3 regions of the Rhizobium sp. No.120 genome follow, and region 3 is predicted to be linked to each of the others. Evidence: riboswitches for the same ligand, from Rfam matches in the RefSeq annotation. Region 3 holds a riboswitch; each other region holds the start of a gene.
The links. A riboswitch is a leader RNA that binds a small molecule or an ion and turns the genes downstream of it on or off. The one in region 3 is predicted to bind thiamine pyrophosphate.
Positions count from the first base shown of each region.

Region 1: it holds a riboswitch for thiamine pyrophosphate, as region 3 does, so the genes downstream of both, thiM (hydroxyethylthiazole kinase) here and thiB (thiamine ABC transporter substrate binding subunit) in region 3, are expected to answer to the same signal.
Region 2: it holds a riboswitch for thiamine pyrophosphate, as region 3 does, so the genes downstream of both, thiC (phosphomethylpyrimidine synthase ThiC) here and thiB (thiamine ABC transporter substrate binding subunit) in region 3, are expected to answer to the same signal.

Region 1 is NZ_BAAJNQ010000006.1:41,589-45,649, forward strand. It holds gene yghU (glutathione-dependent disulfide-bond oxidoreductase) at 186-1,061, opposite strand; gene ACYJRZ_RS18430 (DUF1127 domain-containing protein) at 1,620-1,766, opposite strand; TPP riboswitch at 2,001-2,097, shown strand; gene thiM (hydroxyethylthiazole kinase) at 2,149-2,952, shown strand; gene thiE (thiamine phosphate synthase) at 2,949-3,584, shown strand; gene thiD (bifunctional hydroxymethylpyrimidine kinase/phosphomethylpyrimidine kinase) at 3,581-4,061, shown strand, end outside.
Region 2 is NZ_BAAJNQ010000005.1:169,758-173,818, forward strand. It holds gene ACYJRZ_RS17370 (porin) at 1-348, opposite strand, end outside; gene ACYJRZ_RS17375 (M14 family zinc carboxypeptidase) at 1,009-2,364, shown strand; TPP riboswitch at 2,456-2,587, shown strand; gene thiC (phosphomethylpyrimidine synthase ThiC) at 2,680-4,061, shown strand, end outside.
Region 3 is NZ_BAAJNQ010000009.1:96,470-100,530, forward strand. It holds gene ACYJRZ_RS22650 (MarR family winged helix-turn-helix transcriptional regulator) at 1-279, opposite strand, end outside; gene ACYJRZ_RS22655 (MDR family MFS transporter) at 445-1,980, shown strand; TPP riboswitch at 2,051-2,167, shown strand; gene thiB (thiamine ABC transporter substrate binding subunit) at 2,217-3,245, shown strand; gene thiP (thiamine/thiamine pyrophosphate ABC transporter permease ThiP) at 3,253-4,061, shown strand, end outside.

The sequences.
Region 1 (4,061 bases), on a different contig from region 3:
GTTAAAACGCATTGCAGGAGCGCCTTGCGTTTTTCGCCGGGCGACAAAGCCTCGGCAGCGAGACATTAGACCCGACAAGATGGAGCGAGGCTGACTTGGCCGCCTCACCAAGATCGCTGGCAAAGCCAATAAAAAACCGCGATCCGGAGACCGCGGTGCGAAGAAATTACGCGCAAAGCTGCCTATCAACCGGCAGCTTCCAGCTTATCCTGCGTCTTCGTCTCGAAGTCGCTGGCATCGTGGCGCTCACGCAGCTGCTCGGACGGATCGCCCGACATACGGTTGACCATGCGGCCGCGCTTGACGGTAGGACGCGAGTAGATCTGCTCGGCCCAGCGCTGAACATTCTTGTAATCCTGCACCTGCAGGAACTCGGCCGCGCCATATTGCCAGCCTTTGACCAAACCGCCATACCACGGCCAGATGGCGATATCGGCGATCGTATAGTCGCTCCCGGCGATATATTCGCTTTCGGCCAAGCGACGATCGAGCACGTCGAGCTGACGCTTCACCTCCATGGCAAAGCGATCGATCGCATATTCGATCTTTGTCGGGGCATAGGCGTAGAAATGACCAAAGCCGCCGCCGAGATAGGGGGCGCTGCCCATCTGCCAGAACAGCCAGGAAAGGCATTCGGCACGCGCCGGCTGCTCGCTCGGCAGGAAGGCGCCGAATTTCTCGGCGAGATACACCAGGATCGAGCCCGATTCGAAAACGCGGACCGGCTTCGGACCGCTGCGGTCGAGCAAAGCCGGGATCTTCGAGTTCGGATTGACATCGACGAAACCGCTGCCGAATTGATCGCCTTCGCCGATCTTGATCAGCCAGGCATCATATTCAGCCCCGCTGTGACCAAGCGCCAGCAGCTCTTCGAGCATGATGGTGACCTTCACGCCGTTCGGCGTTCCAAGCGAATAGAGCTGGAGGGGATGGCGTCCCACAGGCAGTTCCTTCTCGTGGGTGGGGCCAGCAATCGGTCGATTGATATTGGCGAACTGGCCGCCATTGGCCTTGTTCCAGGTCCAGATTTTCGGCGGTGTGTATTCGGCAGAACCGGTCATGGGCATCCTCCTTTTCGGGAATCGAATTTGGGCGATCTTCGATGTAGCGCGCTACATAGGTCGCACATAGGGGCCGCTCTTCATTTTTGCGAGAGGAGAATGCGCACTCTTTAATGCGGAAGCGCTCCTGCCGCTTGGGCTGGAACGCGAGCTTCTCGACCGAGTTAGGTCACTGCCAATCTTCTGCAGGTCCATGAAACGAAAAAGCCTGCCGCGGGAGGAGGAGCGGCAGGCTTTTTACAAGAACCGAACAGCGGATGGGAGGAGGAGTTCCGCTATTCCTGCAGCCGTCCCTGGGAGGAGGATAAGGACGTCTGCCAAGCGAAGGGATGCGGGAGGAGATGCATCGCTTCGATGAGGAGAACATACCAGTCTTCTGCTCAGTTCATAGGCATTTCTTTGCAAGGCAGTTATGCGCCATGCGAAAACCGGGAAGCTAGATCAATCACAATCTTCAGGCAGTGCGCCGAAGAATGAGGGATGCCCATAAAGCAAAAGCGCCTGCTCAAGGGAACAGGCGCTGGCATAATACAGCTTTATAAGGAGCCGGTGCGGCCGTTAGCGAGCGATCGCTGCGCGGGCAACATCGCGGATATCGCCGCGATCGATACCCAGGTCGTGCAGTTCGCGCGTGGACATACGGCCAAGTTCGGCGACCGTCTGACGATACTTGCGCCAGTTATTGAAAGAGCGTGCTACGTTCATGATGATCCCCTTTCCTTGGGCTTTCGAAGCTGAGCGGCCGTGCTTGGCGCTCCCGTCGCTTCCATGAGAAACATATAGTCGAACCTGTCGGCTTTTTGCAGAGCTAAGGGATCAGTGCACCTATGCGAATAGTGCATACGTCGCCCGAAAAGCAGGCGGTCTTCCTGCCAGCGGTCGCGCCTACCTTCGCGATTTGCTGATGACAGCGCCGCCTTTGTCTGCGAAAAGAAGAGAGATGAGAGACAGGGGCGTCCGCCATCCGGCGGGCTGAGAAGCACCCTTCGAACCTGAACCAGATCATGCTGGCGGAGGGAGTCGCTCGGGACCTCGTAAAGCACCAGCACGTCGTCCCTGTGCGTCTCGCCCGCCTGAAAGGGGCGATATGCAAGACCAGACAACTGCAGGCAATCTGCTTCACAGCATGCGGGCGAACCCTCCCCTGGTGCAATGCATCACCAATTTCGTCGCCATGAATATTGCGGCCAATGTGATGCTTGCCGCCGGGGCATCGCCGGCAATGGTACATGCCGAAGAGGAAGCCGGCGAGTTTGCCGCGATCTCCGGCGCACTGACAATCAATATCGGCACGCTCTCGTCCGGCTGGCTTGCGGGTATGCTGAAGGCCGCGCAGTCGGCAAACGAGGCGGGCAAGGCCTGGGTCCTCGATCCCGTCGCCCACTATGCGACAGAGTTTCGTCGCAAGGCGGTAGCCCAATTGCTGGAGCTGCGGCCGGCGATCGTTCGCGGCAATGCATCAGAGATCATCGCGCTTGCCGGCGGCGCCAGCCGAGGTCAGGGCGTCGATAGCAGGGATGCCGTCGAACAAGCGGAAGATTCCGCCCGACTGCTCGCCGAAAGGCACGGCTGCATAGTCGGGGTCACCGGCGTTACGGATTTTGTGACGAATGGGCAGAAGGCGAAGCGCATCGCAGGCGGTTCGCCATTGATGCCGCAAGTAACCGCACTTGGATGCTCGCTAACCTGCCTCGTCGGTGCCTTTGCGGCGGCAGCTCCGGATGATCCGTTCCATGCGACCGTTGCGGCGCTCGCGGTCTTCGCCGTCGCCGGCGAACAGGCTGGAGCGGCTGCAGACGGGCCAGGCTCCTTCTCCTGGCGTTTCCTCGATGCTCTTGCCGCCCTTAGCCCGGAAGTGCTGGATCGCGATGCGAGGATATCAGCAGCATGAAAGACTTCGATCTCTCGCTCTATCTCGTCCTCGACCCCGTGCTGTGTGCCGACCTCGGCATGATTGAAACCACCCGTGCAGCCGTTGCGGGCGGCGCAACCATCGTACAGCTGCGCGACAAGTATGCACCGATAGCCGCCATGATCGAGACGGGCCGCGCCCTCAAGCAAATCCTGCACGGAACAAATGTCCGGCTGATCGTCAACGACAATGTCGAGGCTGCCATCGCTATCGGCGCCGATGGCCTCCATATCGGTCAGGAGGATATGAATGCTGCCGAGGCGCGCCGCATGATCGGCCCGGACATGATCCTCGGCCTTTCGGTAGAGACGGAGGCTCTCGCCTCCTCCATAGATACCGGCATCGTCGATTATGCCGGCGTCGGCCCGGTCTTCGCCACGCCCACCAAGCCCGACCACAAGCAGCCGATCGGCTTCGACGGGCTTGCCCGCATCGTCAGGCTTTGCCCCGTTCCATCAGTAGCAATCGGCGGCCTGAAGGCGGAGCATGCCGCGAGCGTTTACTCAGCTGGCGCCGATGGTCTCGCGGTCGTCTCGGCCATATGCGGCCAAGGGGACCCGCAAGCCGCGACAACCCTCATCGCGAAAGCCATCAAGGAGGCCCGTCAATGATCCGCAATGTCTTATCCATCGCTGGCTCCGATCCCTCCGGCGGCGCTGGCATTCAAGCCGACCTGAAGGCTTTCTCCGCCCGCGGCGTTTATGGAATGGCGGCCCTGACTGCATTGACCGCGCAAAACACGCAAGGCGTCTCCGGCGTCCATCCGGTGCCTCCACATTTCGTGGCAGACCAGATCAATGCGATCTTTGCCGACATCCAAGTGGATGTCGTCAAGATCGGCATGATCGCCAATGCCGCCATCGCCAGTGCCGTCGCGGACATTCTGGCGCGACATCGCGATGTACCCGTCGTCCTCGACCCGGTCATGATCGCCAAGGGCGGCGCCGCCCTACTGGCTGCCGATGCCGTTGACGTACTGACCACGCGATTGCTACCGCTGGCGACCGTCATTACACCGAACCTGCCCGAGGCGGCTGCGCTGTTGCATGACGCGGAGGCGAAAAGCCGCGAAGACATGGCGCGCCAGG
Region 2 (4,061 bases), on a different contig from region 3:
GTTGCCGTCGTTCCAATCCCAACGGATGACCGTGTTGGTCTTCAGCGGGCCGTATTCGGTGTCGGTCGCGGTGTCGACGCTCAGCTCTGCACGGGTGTGCCACAGCGTACCGTTATGGCTGTTCGGGTTGTAGGCATCGTACCACTCGCCTTCGGTACGGACGCGACCGCCGATCTTGAGGCAGGTTTCAGTGCCTGGAATGAAGAAGTAGCCAGCGCCATATGCGTCGCAGATGCGAACGTATTCCAACGGCTCGGGCTCAGCAGCGACGATCGCGTCGGCCGCATGGGCGCCAGAAACTGCTGCCAGTGCAGCAGCGGAGCCGAGAAGAAGGCTCTTGATGTTCATTATTAAACTCCTGGTTGCAATATGCATTCCAATTTACCGCGAGTACAAAGCTGGAATACCACCCTAAGGAATACGTCGGTCTAAACGCAACCGGGCAGTCCGGCAAATACGCACCTGATGTCGGCTTGAGTCCCCTCTAACCTCCATGATTCACCCCCGCGGCAAAGGTTTTGAAATGCCTCTACCGATCCGGCCGATTGCTCGTCCGTAAGACAATTAATGTCCTGTATTTGGTTTACAAACAGCCCGTATGTTTGTCAATTCTGTGAACCCCTCTCCCCCCGACTAGACTTGATTGCTGTTGCTTAAATGCAACTGGAGGCGACAGGACTGGAATCGCTCCTTCCGGCGAGTGCGACGGCATCGCACAGTTAAGGCAAATGCGTGCCGGCAATCGATCGCAGCACGGCGGCCGGCGTTGCCGCTGCCGCCGAACCATCCAGGCCAATGTCGCGGATCGGCGATGGCGCCATTGGAAAGGGACAAATCGCGAATGAACGAGAATAGTCTTCTGCCAAGTAAGCGAGGCAGAAAGAGTGGCTCGGTCAAACTTTGCTATGACTACTCAAGATTTGAGTTTACATAACAGTGGCGACCGAATGCTGTTCTCTGGCATCAACGCACGGGAAATCGAAGCCATATTGGAAGACGATGTAGACCATGGAACTTCCTCAAGTTGTTCTCGATGTCCTCGACACCGTTCCAGACCTGACAGCTATCCCCACTTTCGGTCAGATGGTGTGGAATACGCAGGCAACGTTGCGGAAGTTTCCCAATATTGCGTCTGTCGCCAGGGTCGGTGTCTCTGGCCAAGGTGAGCCGATCGACATGATTTCGATCGGGAACGGCTCGAAGTCCGCCTTATTTGTTGGAGCGCCACACCCCAATGAGCTGATCGGTTGCCTAGCTATCGAACATCTGATCGCGCGTTTGTGCGCCGACCCAGCGCTTCGCGAAGCGTTGCCATATCGTTGGCACTTTATCAAAGCGATCGAGCCGGACGCCATCCGTTTGAACGAAGGGTGGTTTTCCTCGCCTGGGGATATTCTGACTTATTATGAAAATTACTATCGACCGCCATTGGATCGGCAGGCGGAATATGCCTTTCCCTGCACTGAGGATGATCGACTGAGCCGCCATCCGATGCCTGAGAACCTGGCTTGGCGACGCGCGATCGAGCTGGCAAAGCCGGATTTTCTGTATTCGCTTCACAACTCGGAATTCGGTGGTGCCTTTTTCCTCGTTTCCGGAATGCCGCCGGGCTTGGCGACAGAACTCAGGGGATTATGCGGGAGATATGGATTGCCACTCAATGTCGTCGGAGACGCGGCGCTCAACGAGCTCAAGTGGGAACCCGGGCTCTATCGTTTTCCCAATATGTGCAACCATCCCGGTGAGATCGGTTCCTCCGATTATCGCGAACCAGGTATGCGGCCTATTGGCAATTCGAGTGCCGGCTATAGCGCGGCCAACGGTACTGTTTGCCTATTTGCCGAAGCCCCGTACTGGGACTGCGATTTATTGCTAGATGTGACGCCATCTCCTTACAGCAAGGCTGATGTCGAAGCCAATCTCAGAGACTGGAACCGTGAAGCGCTCCGGCTTGCCGAACGGGCTCTGGCACTTGACTACGCAAAAGCGAACGTCGCTGCGGACAATATGTGGCGTATCATCCTTGAACACCGGAATCACTTCTCCAATACGAGTGAGGTCCGGACAGCGGACGCGGCGCATGACGAAGCATTGACATGGTCGGAGTACACGATCCGACATGTTGGTGGCCGGATGGAGCGGCTAAGCACGATTGCGCTTGCGCGTCGGTTGGCGCTCAGCTCACTGGATCGGCGAGAAGGGTTTCGCTTGGCCTCCAATTGTCATGATGCGCTGTCAGCACAGACAGAGATTCTCGCTCAAACGGAGGGTTTGCGACCGGTTCCGCTGAAGCGGCTCGTCCAATTCCAGCTGCATGCCGGTGTCGCAACGATGACAGCTTTGTTGGCTGGTAGGAAACCATGAGGCGCAGCTTTAGGTTCCCTTCAGTGAACACAGCAATCGCGAATGCGGCCGGGCAGACTTGACAGGAACCGACGGGAAAGCATAGCCTTTCAGCATTCACCAGGGGGGTCCCGGCAAGGGGCTGAGATACTGCTGAACAATGAGGCTTTGCCTCCTGTGGCGCAGTGACCCGTTGAACCTGATCCAGTTCATACTGGCGTAGGGACGGTGCAAGCGCTCGAAGGCTTCGGATTCCCACGTGGATTCCATGCCGGCGTCTTTCCATCATTCCGGCTGATTGACTGGGTCTCCAACCGCAACTTGGAGCCTCAAACCATGAATATTGCCGCAAAGACCCTCACTCCGACCGTCACCACCGGCCCGCTGCCGGCATCGCGGAAGATCTATGTCTCCGGAGACATTCACGCAGACATTCGCGTGCCGATGCGCGAAATCAGCGTCCATCCGACCTCTGGCGAGCCGCCTGTTGTTGTTTATGATTCTTCCGGCCCCTACACGATCGAGGGGGCCGAGATCCGCATCGAGCAGGGTCTGTCGCAACTGCGTCGCGACTGGGTTCTCGCTCGCGGCGATGTCGAGGCTTATGAAGGCCGGCATGTGCGCCCCGAAGACAACGGCTTCGTCACCGGCGAGCGGCTGACACCGGAATTTCCGGCCAAGCGGCAGCCTTTGCGAGCAAAGGACGGCAAGGCCGTCACCCAGCTCGCTTATGCACGCGCCGGCATCATCACGCCTGAGATGGAATTCATTGCCATCCGCGAAAATCTCGGCCGCAAGGCGAAGGCGGAAGCCCTGATTCGTGACGGCGAGAGTTTCGGCGCCCATATTCCCGACCATGTCACGCCGGAATTCGTCCGCCAGGAAGTCGCGGCCGGCCGGGCGATCATTCCGGCTAACATCAATCACCCCGAAAGCGAGCCGATGATCATCGGCCGGAATTTCCTGGTGAAGATCAACGCCAATATCGGCAATTCCGCCGTCACCTCCTCGATGGCTGAGGAAGTCGAGAAGATGGTCTGGGCCGCGCGCTGGGGCGCCGATACCGTCATGGATCTTTCGACCGGCCGCAACATCCACAACATCCGCGAATGGATCATCCGCAATTCGCCACTGCCGATCGGCACGGTGCCGCTCTACCAGGCGCTCGAAAAGGTCGGCGGCATTGCCGAGGACCTGACCTGGGAGATCTATCGCGACACGCTGATCGAACAGGCCGAACAGGGCGTCGATTACTTCACCATCCATGCCGGCGTGCGGCTGCATTACATTCCGTTGACCGTCAATCGCGTGACCGGCATCGTTTCGCGGGGCGGCTCGATCATGGCCAAGTGGTGTCTCCATCATCACCGCGAGAGCTTCCTTTACGAGCATTTCGAGGAAATCTGCGACATCTGCCGGGCCTATGACGTCTCCTTCTCGCTCGGCGACGGCCTGCGACCGGGCTCGATTGCCGACGCCAACGACGCCGCGCAGTTTGCCGAGCTCGAAACGCTCGGCGAATTGACGAAGATCGCCTGGGCAAAAGACTGCCAGGTGATGATCGAAGGCCCCGGCCACGTGCCGATGCACAAGATCAAGGAGAACATGGACAAGCAGCTCGCCGTCTGCGGCGAGGCGCCCTTCTACACGCTCGGGCCGCTGACGACGGATATCGCGCCGGGTTATGATCACATCACGTCCGGCATCGGCGCCGCTAT
Region 3 (4,061 bases):
GGCAGTGATGCGGCTCGCGCGCGAGGGATCGATGCGCAACAGCTCGGCAATCGTGCCGACCGTTACCTCGCCCGTATCTTCCGCCCGCCGCACGACATCGAGTACATCGAGATGCGAAAGCTCGAGCCCGGGGGCGACGTTCTGAATGGCGAGCCTGCCGATCATGCGACGGCCAGTCAGCAAGCGCATGCGCATCATCGCCTGACCGATGCGCAGAAACTTCTCGTCTTCGGCCAGCGTTGGAACTTCGATATCTTTTGTATTCGTCGCAGATGTCATCCCTTCAGCATAGCAGAGGTCGAGGAGAAACAAAACATGCAAATGGCATTCACCTGCCATTGACAATTATATGCTAATAGCACATATCTTCTTCCATGAAGACCGGGCGTCCCGCGCATTCGCTCGATAGCGCAGCGTTCCGGCCCAGTTCGGGTTCCTTGCTCCATGGACATGCAGACAAGCTTCACGCCGCTCGTGGCGGATCACAAACGGCGGCTTATTCTTTTCCTGTTTCTGATGACGGCCATGTTCATGGCGACGCTCGACAATCAGATCGTCTCGACGGCACTGCCGACGATCGTCGGCGAGTTCGGGCATCTGGATCGCTTCGGCTGGATTGGCTCGGCTTATCTTCTCTCGCTTTCCGCCGTCATGCCCGTCTATGGCAAGCTCGGCGATCTCTTCGGCCGTAAGTACGTGATGATGACGGCGATCGCGATCTTCACGGTCGGCTCCGCCGTATGTGGCCTGGCCGTCTCGATGAACACGCTGATCGCCGCTCGCGTCCTTCAAGGCTTCGGCGGCGGCGGCATCATGGTCTCGATCTTCGCCGTCAACGCCGATCTCTTCGAGCCGCGGGAACGCGCTCGCTATCAGAGTTATTCGAGCCTGGTGCTCATGGCTTCCGGCGCCATAGGTCCCGTTCTCGGCGGCACGATGAGCGATCTCTTCGGCTGGCGTTCGATCTTCCTCGTCAACGTGCCGATCGGCTTCATCGTGCTCGCCGGTCTTGCCTTCATGCTGCCCTACCGCAAGCCGGCCCGCCGCCCGAAGATCGATTATGCCGGTGCCGTCGTCCTTGCCCTGACGACGACGAGCATCGTGCTTGCAGCTGACGGCAGCGAGCTCTTCGGATCTCTGCTGTCGCCACAGTGCCTGGGCATCATCGCCTTCGGCATCGTCTGCGCTATCGCCTGGGTCTTCATCGAGCGTCGCGCACCCGAGCCCATCGTTCCGATGACGTTGTTCCGCAACCCGACATTCGGCCTTCTGCTGATCATCTCGATCACCAGCGGCGCCGTGGCCATCGGCATGGTCAATTATTTTGCGCTCTTCTTGCAGACGACGACAGGCCTTTCGCCCTCCATGGCCGGGCTGCTGTTCATACTCCTGACCGGCGGCATCGTCTGCGGCTCGCTTTCCGCCGGTCGGCTGATCGCGGCCAAAGGCCGTTACAAGCCCTTTGCCGTTGCCAGCGCCAGCTGCAGCACCATCGCATTCGCTTCGCTTGCCTTCGTCCATGCCGGCACGCCAGTCGTCCTCATTGGCAGCCTGATGCTGCTGCATGGCATCGGCATCGGCCTTGCCCAGCAAGTGCCTGTCATCGGCGTACAGAATGCAGCGGCTGCCCGTGACGTCGGCGCTGCGACCGGCGCCGTCACGCTGTCGCGCATGGGCGGCGCCTCGATTGCCATCTCCATCTACGGCGCGATCATTGCTGCCAAGCTCGGCAATGTCGGCGTCTCCATATCAGGGGTATCCAACATTGAAGAGCTGACGCCGAAGATGATGGCCGCCTTGCCCGAGATTACCCGCGAGGCCGTGGCCAACGCCTATGCGAGCGCCTTCAGCCCGTTGTTCATGACCGCCGCCAGCATCTGCCTCTTCGGCCTTTTGACGGCGCTGACGCTGAAGAATGTGCAGCTCCCAGGTGCCGCGAAGAAATTCGAAAGTCCGGCGGTCGCGGAGGCCGCCGAGTAAATCTGTCATGCTGCAATCGGCAAGGGAATCATTTCCCTTGTCATCCCTCCGTCACGAGATTAAATCTGCCCATGCTCTAACGGGGTGCCTTATGTCCTTCGGACATTTCGGCTGAGAGGCTTTCACCGGCCAACCCGCGGAACCTGATCCGGCTAACACCGGCGGAGGGATTAGACGCGTGACGAAATCATGGCGCCCTTTCCCTTTCAAAATGAAACCAAAAAGGAGGCGCCGTCATGCAACACCGCTCGCTATTGTCACTCTTCGCCGGCCTGGCCCTTGCCGCCGGGACGACCTTTTTTGCCGCACAGCCTGCCGCAGCAGCCGACAAGACCCTGACCATCTACACCTATGAAAGCTTCACCGCCGAATGGGGTCCGGGCGCCAAGATCAAGGCAGCCTTCGAAAAGACCTGCGGCTGCACGGTCAATTACGTCGCCGTCACCGATGGTGTTGCACTTCTCTCCCGCCTGAAGCTGGAAGGGACGGGCACCAAGGCCGACGTTGTTCTCGGCCTTGACACCAATCTCATAGATGAAGCGAAGGATACCAGCCTCTTCGATGCCAGCGGCGTCGATACCTCGGCCCTCAAGGTTCCCGGCGGTTTCAAGGATGACGTCTTCGTGCCCTACGACTACGGCCATTTCGCCGTGATCTATGACAGCCAAACGGTTAAGAATCCCCCCAAGAGCATGAAGGATCTCGTCGAGGGCGATCCCAATCAGAAGATCGTCATCGAGGATCCGCGCACCTCGACGCCGGGTCTCGGCCTGCTGCTCTGGGTTAAGTCGATCTATGGCGACAAGGCCGCCGATGCTTGGACAAAGCTCAAGGGCCGCATCCTAACCGTCACCCCCGGCTGGTCGGAAGCCTATGACCTCTTCACAAAGGGCGAAGCGCCGATGGTGCTCTCCTATACGACGTCGCCTGCCTATCACATGATCGAGGACAAGACCGACCGCTATCAGGCAGCCGCCTTCTCGGAAGGGCACTATATCCAGATCGAGGTCGCCGGCCTCGTCAAGTCCTCGCCGAACAAGGACCTGGCCCGGGACTTCCTGAAGTTCATGATCTCTCCAGGCTTCCAGGACATCATTCCGACAAGCAACTGGATGATGCCGGTTTCAGCCACTTCGGAGCCACTGCCGGACGCCTTTAACAAGCTCGTGGTGCCGTCGAAGACCTTCCTGATGAGCCCCGCCGACGTCGACAAGAACCGTAAGGCCTGGATCGACGAATGGCTGACCGCCACCAGCGGCAACTGACGCCTTGATCATACTTACGGCACCCGAGCGAAGAGGCGCTATTTCAGGCGGGGCAGTCAGCCTTGCCGGCATCGTGCTCTTCGTCGGGATCGCCGTGCTCGTCCTGCTTGCCGCCGGCATCGAGTCCGGCGGCACCAATCCCTTGGCAGATCCCTACTTGCTGCGCGTTCTGCGTTTCACGTTGCTGCAGGCGGTGCTTTCGACGCTCCTCTCCGTTGTGCTCGCCATTCCGGTCGCGCGCGCATTGGCGCGCCAGCCGCGCTTTCCCGGCCGGCTTTGGCTCATCCGGCTGATGGCCGTGCCGATGGGCCTACCTGTGCTGATCGGCGCGCTCGGCTTGCTCGGCATTTGGGGTCGGCAGGGGCTCATCAATCAGGCGCTATCGGCACTCGGCCTGTCACAGCCAGTTAGCATTTATGGCCTGGCTGGCATTCTGCTTGCGCATGTCTTCTTCAATATGCCGCTCGCCTGCCGGCTGATGCTTGCCGGGCTGGAACGCGTGCCGGCGGAATATTGGCTTGTGGCCGGCGGGCTCGGCATGCGGCCCGCCTCGGTCTTCCGCTTCATCGAATGGCCTATCCTGCGCGGCCTTATTCCCGGCATTGCCGGCCTGATCTTCATGCTCTGCGCCACCAGCTTCACGCTGGTTTTGATCCTCGGCGGCGGCCCAGCCGCAACGACGCTGGAAGTGGCGATCTATCAGGCGCTCCGCTTCGATTTCGATCCCGGGCGCGCCGTCATGCTGTCGCTGCTGCAGATCGCCGTCACACTCCTTGTGCTGGGCGCCATGACGCTGTTTCACGCCCCCGACGATCA